DNA from 3 places in the Paenibacillus sp. FSL H8-0079 genome. Region 1 is predicted to be linked to each of the others. Evidence: predicted binding sites of a transcription regulator. Region 1 holds the regulator's gene; each other region holds the start of a gene.

Evidence for each region. The regulator Rex, encoded in region 1, represses fermentation and respiration genes when NADH is low (regulators of the CRP and FNR family bind a similar motif). The targets are predictions, from matches to a motif close to TTGTGAAATATTTCACAA.
Region 2: MHI06_RS15045 (cytochrome ubiquinol oxidase subunit I) is a predicted target of Rex. The motif match lies at 1,623-1,640, and genes of this name have one in related genera.
Region 3: pflB (formate C-acetyltransferase) is a predicted target of Rex. The motif match lies at 1,397-1,414, and genes of this name have one in related genera.

What each region holds. Positions count from the first base shown of each region.
Region 1 is NZ_CP150300.1:4,088,481-4,092,775, forward strand. It holds gene MHI06_RS18155 (DUF5590 domain-containing protein) at 267-797, opposite strand; gene MHI06_RS18160 (amidohydrolase) at 837-2,141, opposite strand; gene MHI06_RS18165 (redox-sensing transcriptional repressor Rex) at 2,128-2,781, opposite strand; gene dinG (ATP-dependent DNA helicase DinG) at 3,000-4,295, opposite strand, start outside.
Region 2 is NZ_CP150300.1:3,369,796-3,374,090, forward strand. It holds gene MHI06_RS15040 (MFS transporter) at 1-1,351, shown strand, start outside; gene MHI06_RS15045 (cytochrome ubiquinol oxidase subunit I) at 1,771-3,135, shown strand; gene MHI06_RS15050 (cytochrome d ubiquinol oxidase subunit II) at 3,135-4,148, shown strand; gene cydD (thiol reductant ABC exporter subunit CydD) at 4,163-4,295, shown strand, end outside.
Region 3 is NZ_CP150300.1:4,306,286-4,310,580, reverse strand. It holds gene adhE (bifunctional acetaldehyde-CoA/alcohol dehydrogenase) at 1-858, shown strand, start outside; gene pflB (formate C-acetyltransferase) at 1,497-3,755, shown strand; gene pflA (pyruvate formate-lyase-activating protein) at 3,845-4,295, shown strand, end outside.

The DNA.
Region 1 (4,295 bases):
GAGTATATCACATCGTATATACAATTTCGAAGGCGAAAATATGAATAAATTATTAATTTTAACTATTTAAATCATTTTCATAACTCACTAAAAATAGATTTTTGTAACTAGATATAGACAAATTGAATCGTTTTGATCTATATCTACCCTTGATTGAAGCAGCTAAAGGTATTATGAAATTGATTTATTTAAATCAAATATGTTTACAGACAACACAAAGAACCGGTTCAGTCGGATATCCGTCTGCCGGTTCTTTCTAATTGTTTCTAGCTGTTCGGGAGAGTGTAGACCAGGTCCACCTGTTCTCCGTTGCTAAAACGATAAAAGCGATAGTGGTTATGCGTGCCGTCCTTATAATACACTTGCCACACATATATCCCATTCACAACTCCGGGCATGATTCGCTTAATCTCACCCGCAGGAACTTCAGAACTGAAACGATTGCGGATCTGCGCTTCGGTCATACCATTCTGCAGCAGTTCGCTGTGTATAGCATTTGCTCCTGTGGCAGGTTGATTGTTTTCATCGAATTTAACCCAGACCATGACATCCTGGTTATCCTTATTTTTACCGATCAGGGTCCAGTAGATGTTGTCAGAGCCTTCTTTATCTCCCCAGATATACTTTCGCAATTCATCATAGGATGTAATGCCCAGTTGCTCCTGTGCTGCCTGTATGGCGAGCGCTTCTTCCTTGCGCTGATCCTGCGTGACATAGACGTAATAACGCTGAAGTCCAAACAGAATCAGAACCAGTGCAAGCAGCGAAATCCATATCCACTTCTTTTTTTTCTTCAAAAGCCGAACTTCCTTTCCCTATGATGCGCTGTCCTGTAATTAACGAGCAAGCAGACCATCAAATGCCAATTGAGACTCACGCAAAATGCGCTCTTCATCCATAGTCAGACATTCGCCATGCTTCACCACTTGTTTTCCATCCACCCATACATGCTCCACATCTTTGGCAGAAGCCGAGTAGATCGTATGTGAGATCAGGTCTGTATGTGGATAGAAATGTGCCTGTTCAATGTCCAGGGCGATAAAGTCAGCCTTCATGCCAACCTGAAGCGCTCCCGTATTGTTCAAGAAGATGGATTTGGCGCCATATGACGTTCCAAGTAATAACGCTTCGCCTGCTGGTACTGCCGTCGGGTCACCAGACACGCCTTTGTGGATCAATGCAGCGAGTCTCATTTCCTCGAACATATCCAGATTGTTGTTGCTTGCCGGTCCGTCTGTTCCGAGTGACACGGTAACTCCTGCTTTCAGCAAAGCGGGTACACGAGCAACACCGGAAGCCAGTTTCAGGTTACTTCCCGGGTTATGGGACACAGCCACATCATGACGGGCCAGAATCTCGATCTCTTCGTCATTCAGATGCACCGCATGTGCAACCAGAGATGGACGGGAGAAAAAGCCCAGTTTCTCCAGATGTGCCACAGGACGCAGTCCATAATCAGCCACGTTCTGCTCGACTTCACGAAGCGTTTCCGACATATGAGTATGAAGGGGAAGGTTTAGGTCGTTCGCCACCTGTACAAGCTTCTCTATGTAGTCTGGAGGGCATGTATATGGTGCGTGTGGGGAGATTACGGTTGTAATGCGACCATCTGCCTGTCCATTCCACTCACGCGCAAACGCAGCCGACTCCTCCAGCTTCCGCAATTGTTCTTCTTCCGAGCACAGCCCGATTACACCACGTGCCAGTGCTGCTCTAACGCCGGATTGCTCCACCACTTTGGCAACCTGATCCATGTGATCATACATGTCCAGGAAAGCGGTAGTTCCGCCTTTCAACATTTCAAGCACCGATAGCGAAGTTCCCCAATATACATCTTGTGAAGTCATTTTCGCTTCCATCGGCCACATTTTTTCCTGCAACCATACTTGCAGCGCAAGATCGTCTCCATGACCTCTGAGCAGCGACATCGCTGCATGACCATGCGTATTGATCAGACCCGGCAGGAAGAACAGTCCTTTTCCATCCACTTTGGTACAATTTTCGTCTCCATCCGGCAATGTCTCACCAATATGCACAATCTTGTCATTCTCAACAACCATATAGCCTTGAACCACATTCCATGTTGCGCCTTCATTTACGGCAAATTTGCCGTTGTGAATTACCCATCTATTTGTTGTCATCTTCCTCGTCGTCCTTTCCAGTCTCCAAGTAATAGGCCAAACTAAGCAGATCCGTCGTAAAGTCAGCATGATGAATGCGGATATGCGGCGGTGTTTTTAGAATTGTTGGTGCAAAATTGAGGATCGCTTCAATTCCCGATTCAATAAGTTGATCGGCTACATTTTGGGCTTCCGTATCCGGAACCGTGATAATGCCGATGCGGATGTTATCCGTTTTCACTGCTTCCGTCAATTCATTCATTGGTTTTACCGTCAAACTGTTGATTTGACTACCAATCTTCGGTCCATATGCATCAAATACAGCAACAATCTTCATGTTGTCTTTCAGATACGCGTTGTAGTTGGACAAGGCCTGTCCGAGGTTACCCGCGCCCACCAGAGCTACATTAATTTGCTGATCAATTTTGAGAATGTGACGAATTTTCTCGATCAAATAGGATACATCATACCCGATCCCTTTACGACCAAAATCACCGAAGTAAGCCAGGTCTTTACGAATTTGGGCCGGATTCAGATCCAGCCTCTGTCCAAGCTCTTGAGAAGAAACAGTAGCCACCTCACGCTGATGCAACTCGCTCAAATAACGCAAGTAAACAGGCAGACGTCGTACCACCGCTTCCGAAATTTTATCCGATTTCATTCTTGCTCCCCCTTACCAAGGCCACGATAAAATAATAGATGAAAAGATGAGCATTCTGTATAAACTCAAAGATAGAAGTGACTTTTTATACAGAATGCTCCTTGTAATTTAGGTTATAAGTTCTTACGTGCAACTGCTTTATTCGCAAACGGAAAGATCTCATAAAGTTTAACGCCAAACTGTAGCGTCATGCAATGATATAACGAACAAAAAAACCATTATTCTTGTTCTTTATCAGGTTTTTCCAACCATTCGGTAATTCGTGGAACCATTTGCTCTGTGAGCATGTGCTCCATTTTGGGACCAGGTAATGAATATAAAAAGAATTTGCCATAGTACGCTTCAATTACGCGTGTATCATAGACAATCACAATTCCTCTGTCCTTCGCGGTACGCACCAATCGGCCAAATCCTTGCTTGAAACGGATGACCGCTTGCGGTACAGACAGCTTCAGGAATGGATTCTTCTTCTGCTCCTGGAGCAACTCACTCTTGGCTTCCACCAACGGATGATTCGGCGGCTGGAAAGGCAATCGCACAATAGCTAGACACGTCAGCGCATCACCAGGGATATCTACACCCTCCCAGAAGCTGCTTGTGCCCAAAAGTACCGTAGCTTTGGCGTCCTGGAACCTGCGAGTCAACTTCGAGCGGCTTCCACTGTCCACACCTTGCCCTAGCAACGAGATGTCGTTACCAGACAGAGCTTCTTTTAGCGGATCATAGACCTGTCGCAACATCTTGTATGAAGTAAACAGAACCATCATGCGCCCACGCGTGGCAATTGCGGTCTCTGCGAGTGATTGCACCAGCATATTGACAAAGTGCGCATCACCCACACTGCCCTTCACACTCGGGAAATCACGTGGAATCACCAGAAGTGCCTGATCGCGATAGTTGAAAGGTGATGGCAGCATCGACGTTAATAGCCGATTATTCTCGGCGGCTTCCTGCAAACCAAGCTGCTCGATCATGAACTGGAATGACTTATCCACAGAGAGCGTAGCCGATGTAAGCACAACACTTTTCTTTTTATCAAAAAACAAATCCTTAAGTTGTGCACTGACATCTACAGGTACAGCATACAGCTGGAGAGATTTGCTGCGGAACTGGCCGCTGGCTTCCATCCAGTACACCGTTTTGGCATCATCCATACGCATGAAGAAACGTAGATTCTCCTTCAACGTGGTCAGATCTTTCAGCAATCCTGTAATATCCGTGATCAGGCTATCCGATTGATAATCATCCTGATCTTCTTTTACCTCAAGCAGCAATTTGTCCCCTTTGCGAACCAAATCGCCCAATGTCACATGGATTTGGTTCTCCAAATCCTGCAACTCCTGCCATTTGGCCGGTTTTTGAGATGCCTTCAGACGCAGGGAAAATTGTCCTGTTTCTCCCGGTGAAGCATCACTTCGTTCAGGCAACAGACCGAACAAAGCTTCACTCATGCGATCCCATAGCTCCTTAACCTCAAGAGCGAGCGGGAACATCTGATCCACCATGGAGCCCCA
Region 2 (4,295 bases), 720 kb from region 1:
AATCATGTTGAATCCGTTAAATTCCTCCATGATTTCTGTGGCTATTTCAAGATTGCAACTCGTGTATCAACTTGATTTTACAGCCGTTTCGTGGATTATTTTATCATTTTACATTGCCAGTGCCGTTGCTCAACCGGTCATGGGCAAGTGTAGTGATTTGTTTGGTCGCAGGAAGATCTTCCTCATGGGTCTTGTTATTGTTTTCGTATCGTCCATGTTAGCTCCATGGTCTCCCAGCTTTTCGTGGCTCATCGTATTCCGGATCATTCAATCGATTGGCACAAGCATGATGGTGGCCGTCGGAATGGCGATTGTCAGAATAAACGTGACTGACAAGCAAGCCTCCGCCTTGTCCACTTTGGCAATATTCCTCTCCGGAGCAGCTGCGATCGGGCCCTTTATTGGTGGAGTATTGATTCATTGGTGGGACTGGCACAGCATATTCATCGTTAATATTCCGTTTGTCTTGGCAAGCTTTATGTTCGCTTGGAAAACAATTCCGAAGGACGAGCAATCTCCGTCTATCTCTGGTCATATGTCCATTCGGCAATGGCTCGCGTTAATTGATGCACCAGGTATTTTGTTGTTTACGGTAGCTTTGGTAGCTCTGCTTATCGGCTTACTCTCAGTCAACTCCACTGGAAATATTTCAACGTGGCATCTGCTGACAGGGGGGATGGGATTAATCGCACTCGCCATGTTCATCCGACATGAATTAAAAGCAGACACGCCTTTTATCCCTCTGCGAACGTTTGCTAGACATCCCGAAATGACGTGGGTCAATGTGCAATACATGCTGGTGAACATCCTGTTTTACGCTCTTTTTTTTGGAGTTCCTACGTACTTGAAGCAGGTACGTCATCTCAACGAAGTCTATACAGGAATTAGCATGCTAGCCTTGGGGTTATGTTCAGTCATCATTGCTCCAATCGCAGGACGCTGGATTGACAGATCGGGATCACGGCCAGCACTTATCGTATCCGCTTCTTTAATGACATTAGGCTCTATATTAATCGCCGTCATGAATGAAACTTCCCCAATCGTCATTGTCATTGTTGCTTTAGCTTTATTTGGGATAAGTAACGGCTTAAATGCGGTTGGCATGCAAGCAGCTCTGTTCAAAAGCACACCCAAAGAAATGATCGGTGTTGCATCGGGTATTTTTAATACGTCACGCTACCTGGGGACCATCTTATCGTCGTTATTAATTGGGATCGTCATGGGAGATACATTCAATGTGACAGGATTTCAGATGCTTGGAGTCATCCTTACGGTGCTTGCTGCATCACTGATCATCATGAGCGTACGTCGCGAGGCAGATGCGGTGAATCCGGAGCAAATAAGCAAGTAAATAGCGAATTTCCTGTGCAATAGCACGTGTACACCCAATGAATCAATAGCTCCATTGGGTGTTTTTTTTGTTTTTCACCAAGTTGTCAGAAAGAGTTGATCCTTTCTTGAACGTTTAGGGTAGAAGACGTGACTTTGATTGAATTAGGTAAAAATAAAGATATAATAATTTTGATTATTAGGTCTTGTAGAGCATTTTCTATGCATTTGATATCAGGAATCAACAGGAGTAAACGCAAAGAACATGTGGCAAGATATCGTTGTTGTTTACTTTGTGAAATTTTTCTCTTAATTCGTTCACATGAACGATTAGGAAAGTCCAAAGCTGATATTGAATGCAGCCAATGAGTAGCAGACCTAGTCCTTAGCAAGAATTGATCACAAAAATGAAACAGAGTTTGAAAGGAGGCAACACAAAGAATGGCTATTGATACGGTGTTATGGAGCAGACTGGTGACGGGTTTAACGCTCGGGTTCCACGTGATTTTTGCAACGCTTGGTGTCGGCGTACCATTGATGATCGCTATTGCAGAGTTCATCGGCATTCGGAAGAAGGATCACCATTACATACTTATGGCGAAGAGGTGGTCCAGAGGGTTTGTCATTTCTGTGGCGGTGGGTGTCGTGACAGGTACAGCGATCTCGCTGCAGTTGGCCCTGGTATGGCCGAATTTTATGAAACTGGCCGGGAATGTCATTGCATTGCCACTATTTATGGAAGTATTCGCATTCTTTTTTGAAGCAATATTCCTGGGCATTTATCTATACACGTGGGATCGGTTCAAAAATCCGTATATCCACTGGTTGCTAACCATTCCGATTGTCGCCGGGGCAGGCATGTCTGCTGTTTTTATCACAACAGTGAACGGATTCATGAACCAGCCTGAAGGTTTTGTCATGGAAGCAGGTCAATTCATGGCAGTGAACCCCGTGCAAGCGATGCTGAATACGGCGACGTTCTCCAAGGTGTTCCATGTATTAAGCTCAGCCTATCTGACAGGAGCTGCACTGTTAGCAGGAATTGCAGCCTTTGCGATGCTGAGAAAAGGGGTGTCGGCCTACCACAAGAAAGGCTTGAATCTCATGATGGCCGTAGTTTTGGTATTCAGTTTATTAAATTCTTTAGCTGGAGATGTATCTGCCAAGTTTTTGGCTGAGCATCAGCCGGAGAAACTCGCAGCTGCGGAGTGGCATTTCGAGACAGAAAGCGGCGCGGATTTGATTTTATTGGGATGGCTGAACGCTGAACATGAAATTATAGGTGCACTTCATTTGCCGAAAGTACTCAGCTTCCTAGCCTTTGGAGACTTTAATGCCGAAGTAACCGGGTTGAACGAATTTCCACCAGACGAGCATCCACCACTACTTGTGCATTACTTGTTCGACTTAATGGCTGGAATTGGTTTCGCTCTGCTTGCTATATCAAGTCTGTACTTCCTGTTGGTGTTCTGGAAGAAACGTAATCAGTTTAACAAGTGGATGCTTCGTATGGTTGCACTCAGTGCACCGCTTGCTTTTCTGGCCGTTGAGATGGGATGGTTCTATGCAGAAGTGGGGCGGCAGCCATGGATCATCCGAGGTTATATGCGAGTAGAAGAGGCCGCTACTTCTTCGCCGAGTGTGAGAATTTTATTTTTCGTCTTCTTGCTTCTGTACATCCTGCTAGGCGTTATGTGTGTCGTCGTACTGAGACGGTTGTTCAATAATAATCCTGCTGACCTTGAGATGGAGAAATGGTTGAAAGAGAAGCATGATCAATCAGCCAAGAAAGGGGGGCAGGCATAATGAGTTATGAATTGATTGGTATATCGGTACTTTGGCTGTTCTTGTACGGCTATCTTATTGTAGCTTCCATTGATTTTGGAGCAGGTTTCTTCGCCTTTTATGCACGCCTGACGAAGCAGGATCACCTGATTAATCGTCTGATCTCCCGTTATCTATCACCGGTCTGGGAGATCACCAATGTATTCTTTGTCTTTTTCTATATTGGTATCGTCGGGTTTTTCCCGGATACCGCTTACTATTATGGCTCCGCGCTGCTTGTTCCGGGAAGTATTGCCGTGATTCTACTTGCCATTCGTGGGTCGTTCTATGCTTTCGAAAATTATGGTTCCAAAAAAAGTATCGTATATCTGTTTTTATACGGAGCAACAGGTTTGCTTATTCCAGCGTCGTTGTCAGTGGCACTGACATTGTCTGAAGGTGGCTTTATTTTGAAGCAGGGGGATACGGTCTCCCTGGATTACTGGGCGCTGTTTACGAATCCGTTATCGTGGAGCATCGTTGGTCTAGCCATCGTGTCCGTATTGTTCATTAGCGGATCATTTCTCACATTTTACGCTTCTCGGGCAGAGGATCATTCGGCATTGAAGCTGATGCGGAACTATGCTTTGTTCTGGAGCACACCGACCATTATTCTCGCGCTGACTGCATTTATATATTTGGGTCAACACAATGAGCGTCATTTTCAAAATATGATGGATTTATGGTGGCTGCTGGCGCTTTCCGTTGCATTTTTCATGATCGCCATGTGGCTTTTATATAACGGACGCCGTTATGGTTTAGCTTTTATATGTATCATGCTGCAATTTTTCACAGCCTTTTTCGCTTACGGCATTGGGCAATATCCTTACATTCTTGATCCATACATCACCATTCAGAGCAGCGCCACATCGCCAGCGATGGGTTTCGCCCTAGTGGTCGTGTTTATCGGTGGTCTATGCCTGTTAATTCCTTCTCTGATTCTGGTCTTCAAACTGTTCCTGTTTGATGCGGATTATGTGAAAGGGAAAAAATAAAGGAGGAGCGTTCAATGAAGAGGAGAGCCAAATCCAATCTGATCTCGCAGCAAATGTCTTTACAACGAAAAAACAGGCTTCTCCTTGCGATCATTTCGCTGGCGCTTGGTGTAGCTATTGTAAGTCAGGCCACATTGGTGGCTGAAG
Region 3 (4,295 bases), 220 kb from region 1:
CGGATCTACAAATATCCACGTCTCGGCGTAAAAGCAAAATTTGTAGCGATCCCAACCACATCCGGTACAGGTTCTGAAGTGACATCGTTCGCGGTTATCACAGATAAAAATCAAGGTAACACCAAATATCCATTGGCCGACTATGAGCTGACACCAGACGTAGCGATTGTCGATCCAGAATTCGTATACTCCCTGCCTAAAACAGCGGTTGCGGATACAGGTATGGACGTACTGACTCACGCGATTGAAGCTTATGTGTCTGTTATGGCGAATGATTACACAGATGGACTTGCGATTAAAGCCATTCAACTAGTATTCCAATACCTGGAGCAATCTGCGCTGCAAGGCGACAAACTGGCACGTGAGAAAATGCATAATGCTTCCACGATTGCAGGTATGGCGTTTGCCAACGCATTCTTGGGCATTAACCACAGCTTGGCGCACAAATGGGGCGGTCAGTATCACACCGCACACGGACGCACCAATGCAATCCTGATGCCACACGTCATTCGTTACAACGCGAAAAAACCGACCAAATTCGCATCGTTCCCGAAATATTCGCACTTTGTAGCGGATGAGCGGTATGCCGAAATTGCCCGTATCTTGGGATTGCCTGCTCGCACGACAGAAGAAGGTGTGACCAGTCTCATCAATGCCATCCGTAACCTGAACAAAATCTTGGGCATTGAAGAATCGTTCCAGGAAATCGGATTTGATGCAAAAGACTTTGAAGCACATGTGGATTATCTGGCAGACCGTGCCTTCGAAGACCAATGTACAACCGCCAATCCGAAGTTGCCGCTGGTAACTGAACTGGCTGATGTATACCGCAACGCTTTCTACGGAAAGTTTGAATAATAAATTTAGAACGAAGCGTGCCTTACGGCAAGAAGATCAGGGTTCCCCGAAAGGGGAGCCCCGATTGCCGTCTTTCACACAATAACGAGAGGGCAGAAAAACAGAAGAGTGAAGCACCTGTTTTTCAGGAGTATTCTAAGATTTGGTTTGCTCCGAGTATAGAGGAGCAATGGTTCGGTTCCTATAGAGGTTACACGGAATCCGTGATGTGGCCGTTTGAACGAACCCTTTACACGACAACGGAGGGGCAGAAATAACCTGAAAAAGCGAAGCGGTCGCCTTTATCCCCGGATTTTCCCTTTTCAAAAGGGAATCAAAAAAATCTGGGGATAACAGCGATTGGAAGGTTGTTCTGCCACGCAGTGATCCTGTGTAAAGTTCCGGTTCAATGGGACACAGCGCAGGTGGAGTGAGTTACTTCACTGACTTTGTGATAAAAATCACAGATGATGAAAGCGCCAAGTCGTATACTGAAAATGTAAGAAAAACATTCATCCCGCGGTTCCGGTTCCCAAGTAGAGAGAACATGTTCCGGTTTATGTGAAACAATTCACATTAATCGCGGCTCTGGGCACACAATGATACGAATGAAGCAATATGTTATGTGTCCAGAAATCCAAATTAGTGGAGGGATTACGATGTCGGTGATTGAAAAAGATGTCAAACAACAAACAGGCTGGAGAAACTTTACCAAAGGAACATGGACCAAATCCGTAGATGTGAATGATTTTCTGGCACACAACTTGTCTCCGTATTACGGCGATGAAGCGTTCCTTGCAGGTGCAACTCAGAATACCAAAGAATTGTGGGAGATCGTATCTGATCTGACCAAAAAAGAACGTGATAACGGCGGTGTCCTTGACGTTGACGTGAACACACCAGGAACTATTGTTTCTCACCAACCAGGTTATCTGGACCAATCCAAAGAGCAGATTGTCGGCGTTCAGACCGATGCTCCGTTCAAACGCTCCATTCAACCAACAGGCGGAATTCGCATGATGATTGACGCATGTGAGGCATATGGCTTTGAGATGCCACAAGGCGTCATTGATATATTTACAAACATTCGCAAAACGCATAACCAAGGGGTTTTCGATGCTTATACTTCCGACATGCGTGCAGCGCGTAAAGCAGGAATCATCACAGGTCTGCCAGATGCTTACGGCCGTGGACGGATCATCGGTGACTATCGCCGTGTAGCTCTGTACGGGGTAGACTTCCTGATTCGTAACAAAAAAGGTGAATTGAATGCACTCGAAGTTGATGTCATTGATGAAGATGTCATTCGTCTACGGGAAGAATTGTCTGAGCAGATTCGTGCATTGCAAGAATTGAAGCAATTGGGCGATATGCACGGGTTCGATATTTCCTTACCAGCGACTACAGCAAAAGAAGCATTCCAATGGTTGTACTTCGGTTATCTCGCTGCGATCAAAGAACAGAATGGTGCTGCGATGTCCTTGGGACGTGTATCTTCTTTTCTGGACATCTACATTGAACGTGACCTGCAAGAAGGGATTTTGTCCGAAGAACAGGCTCAGGAATTGGTTGATCATTTCGTCATGAAACTGCGGATTGTTAAATTCCTGCGTACACCAGATTACAACGAACTGTTCAGTGGAGATCCAACATGGGTAACCGAGTCCATCGGTGGTATGTCTGTGAATGGTGAAACACGTGTAACCAAAAACAGCTTCCGTTTCCTGCATACGCTGCACAACCTGGGACCTGCACCAGAACCGAACTTGACTGTTCTATGGTCCACGAAACTTCCGGAAGCTTTCAAAGATTATTGCAGCAAAGTTTCCATCGAAACCAGTTCAATCCAGTATGAGAATGATGATCTGATGCGTCCGATCTACGGTGACGATTACGGTATTGCTTGCTGTGTATCAGCGATGAAGATCGGGAAACAAATGCAATTCTTCGGTGCTCGTGCCAACCTGGCGAAAGCTCTCTTGTATGCGATCAACGGTGGTCGTGACGAGAAATCCGGTGCACAGGTCGGACCTGAGTATCCTGCCATTACAAGCGACGTGCTGGATTACAATGAGGTTATGAAACGCTTCAAACCAATGATGGAGTGGCTCGCGAAGCTGTATATGAACACCCTCAACGTCATTCACTACATGCACGATAAATACAGTTATGAGCGTATCGAAATGGCATTGCATGACCGTGACATTGTACGTACGATGGCTTGCGGTATCGCTGGTCTGTCGGTTACAGCCGACTCACTGAGTGCGATCAAATATGCCAAAGTAAAACCAATTCGTAACGAACAAGGCATCGCTGTTGATTTCGAAATCGAAGGAGACTTCCCTTGTTACGGTAACAATGAAGACAGCGTAGACAGCATTGCTGTTGAACTGGTCGAGAACTTCATGGGCATGATTCGCAAGCACAAAGCTTACCGTAACGCAGTTCCAACACAATCCGTTCTGACGATCACTTCCAACGTGGTATATGGTAAGAAAACAGGGACTACACCGGATGGTCGTAAAGCAGGTGAACCATTTGCTCCAGGTGCGAACCCAATGCATGGTCGTGATAAAAAAGGTGCACTGGCATCCCTTGGCTCGGTAGCCAAATTGCCTTATGAACACAGCCTTGACGGTATTTCCAATACCTTCTCCATCGTGCCAAAAGCACTGGGTAAAGAGGAAACTACACGTAAATCCAATCTGACTGCGATGATGGATGGTTACTTTGGTCAAAACGCTCATCACCTGAACGTTAACGTATTTGATCGTCAACAACTGATTGATGCAATGGATCACCCGGAAAATTATCCGCAACTGACTGTACGGGTATCCGGATATGCGGTTAACTTCATTAAACTGACTCGTGAACAACAGTTGGATGTCATCAACCGTACGTTCCATGGCTCGATGTAAGTAATTTGCAAGTAGAAGACCGCTAGAACAAGGCATTCCAAATCATATTAAACGCACAGCGGATGCGGATACAGAAAGGAAGAGGCAGCATGGTTAAAGGACATATTCATTCACTCGAAACTTTCGGGACGGTTGACGGCCCAGGCATCCGCTTCGTGCTTTTTATGCAAGGATGTCTACTCAAGTGTCAATATTGCCACAATCCTGATACATGGGCACTAGATGGCGGAAAAGAAATGACGCTTGAGGAGGTACTGGCTGAAATTGAGCCTTACCTGTCTTACTACCGCAGCTCCGGAGGCGGACTCACGATATCTGGGGGAGAACCAACGTTACAGGCTCATTTTGTAGCCGAGATCTTCAAGGAAGTGAAGCGCCGCTGGGGCTTGCATACGACACTGGATAGCAACGGGTTTAACGAACCGGATCGGATTCAAGATCTGCTGGATCACACAGACCTGGTTCTGCTGGACCTCAAGCATATTGATGATGAGAAACATATCAAGCTGACAGGCAAATCCAACGAGAGAACGTTGAAAA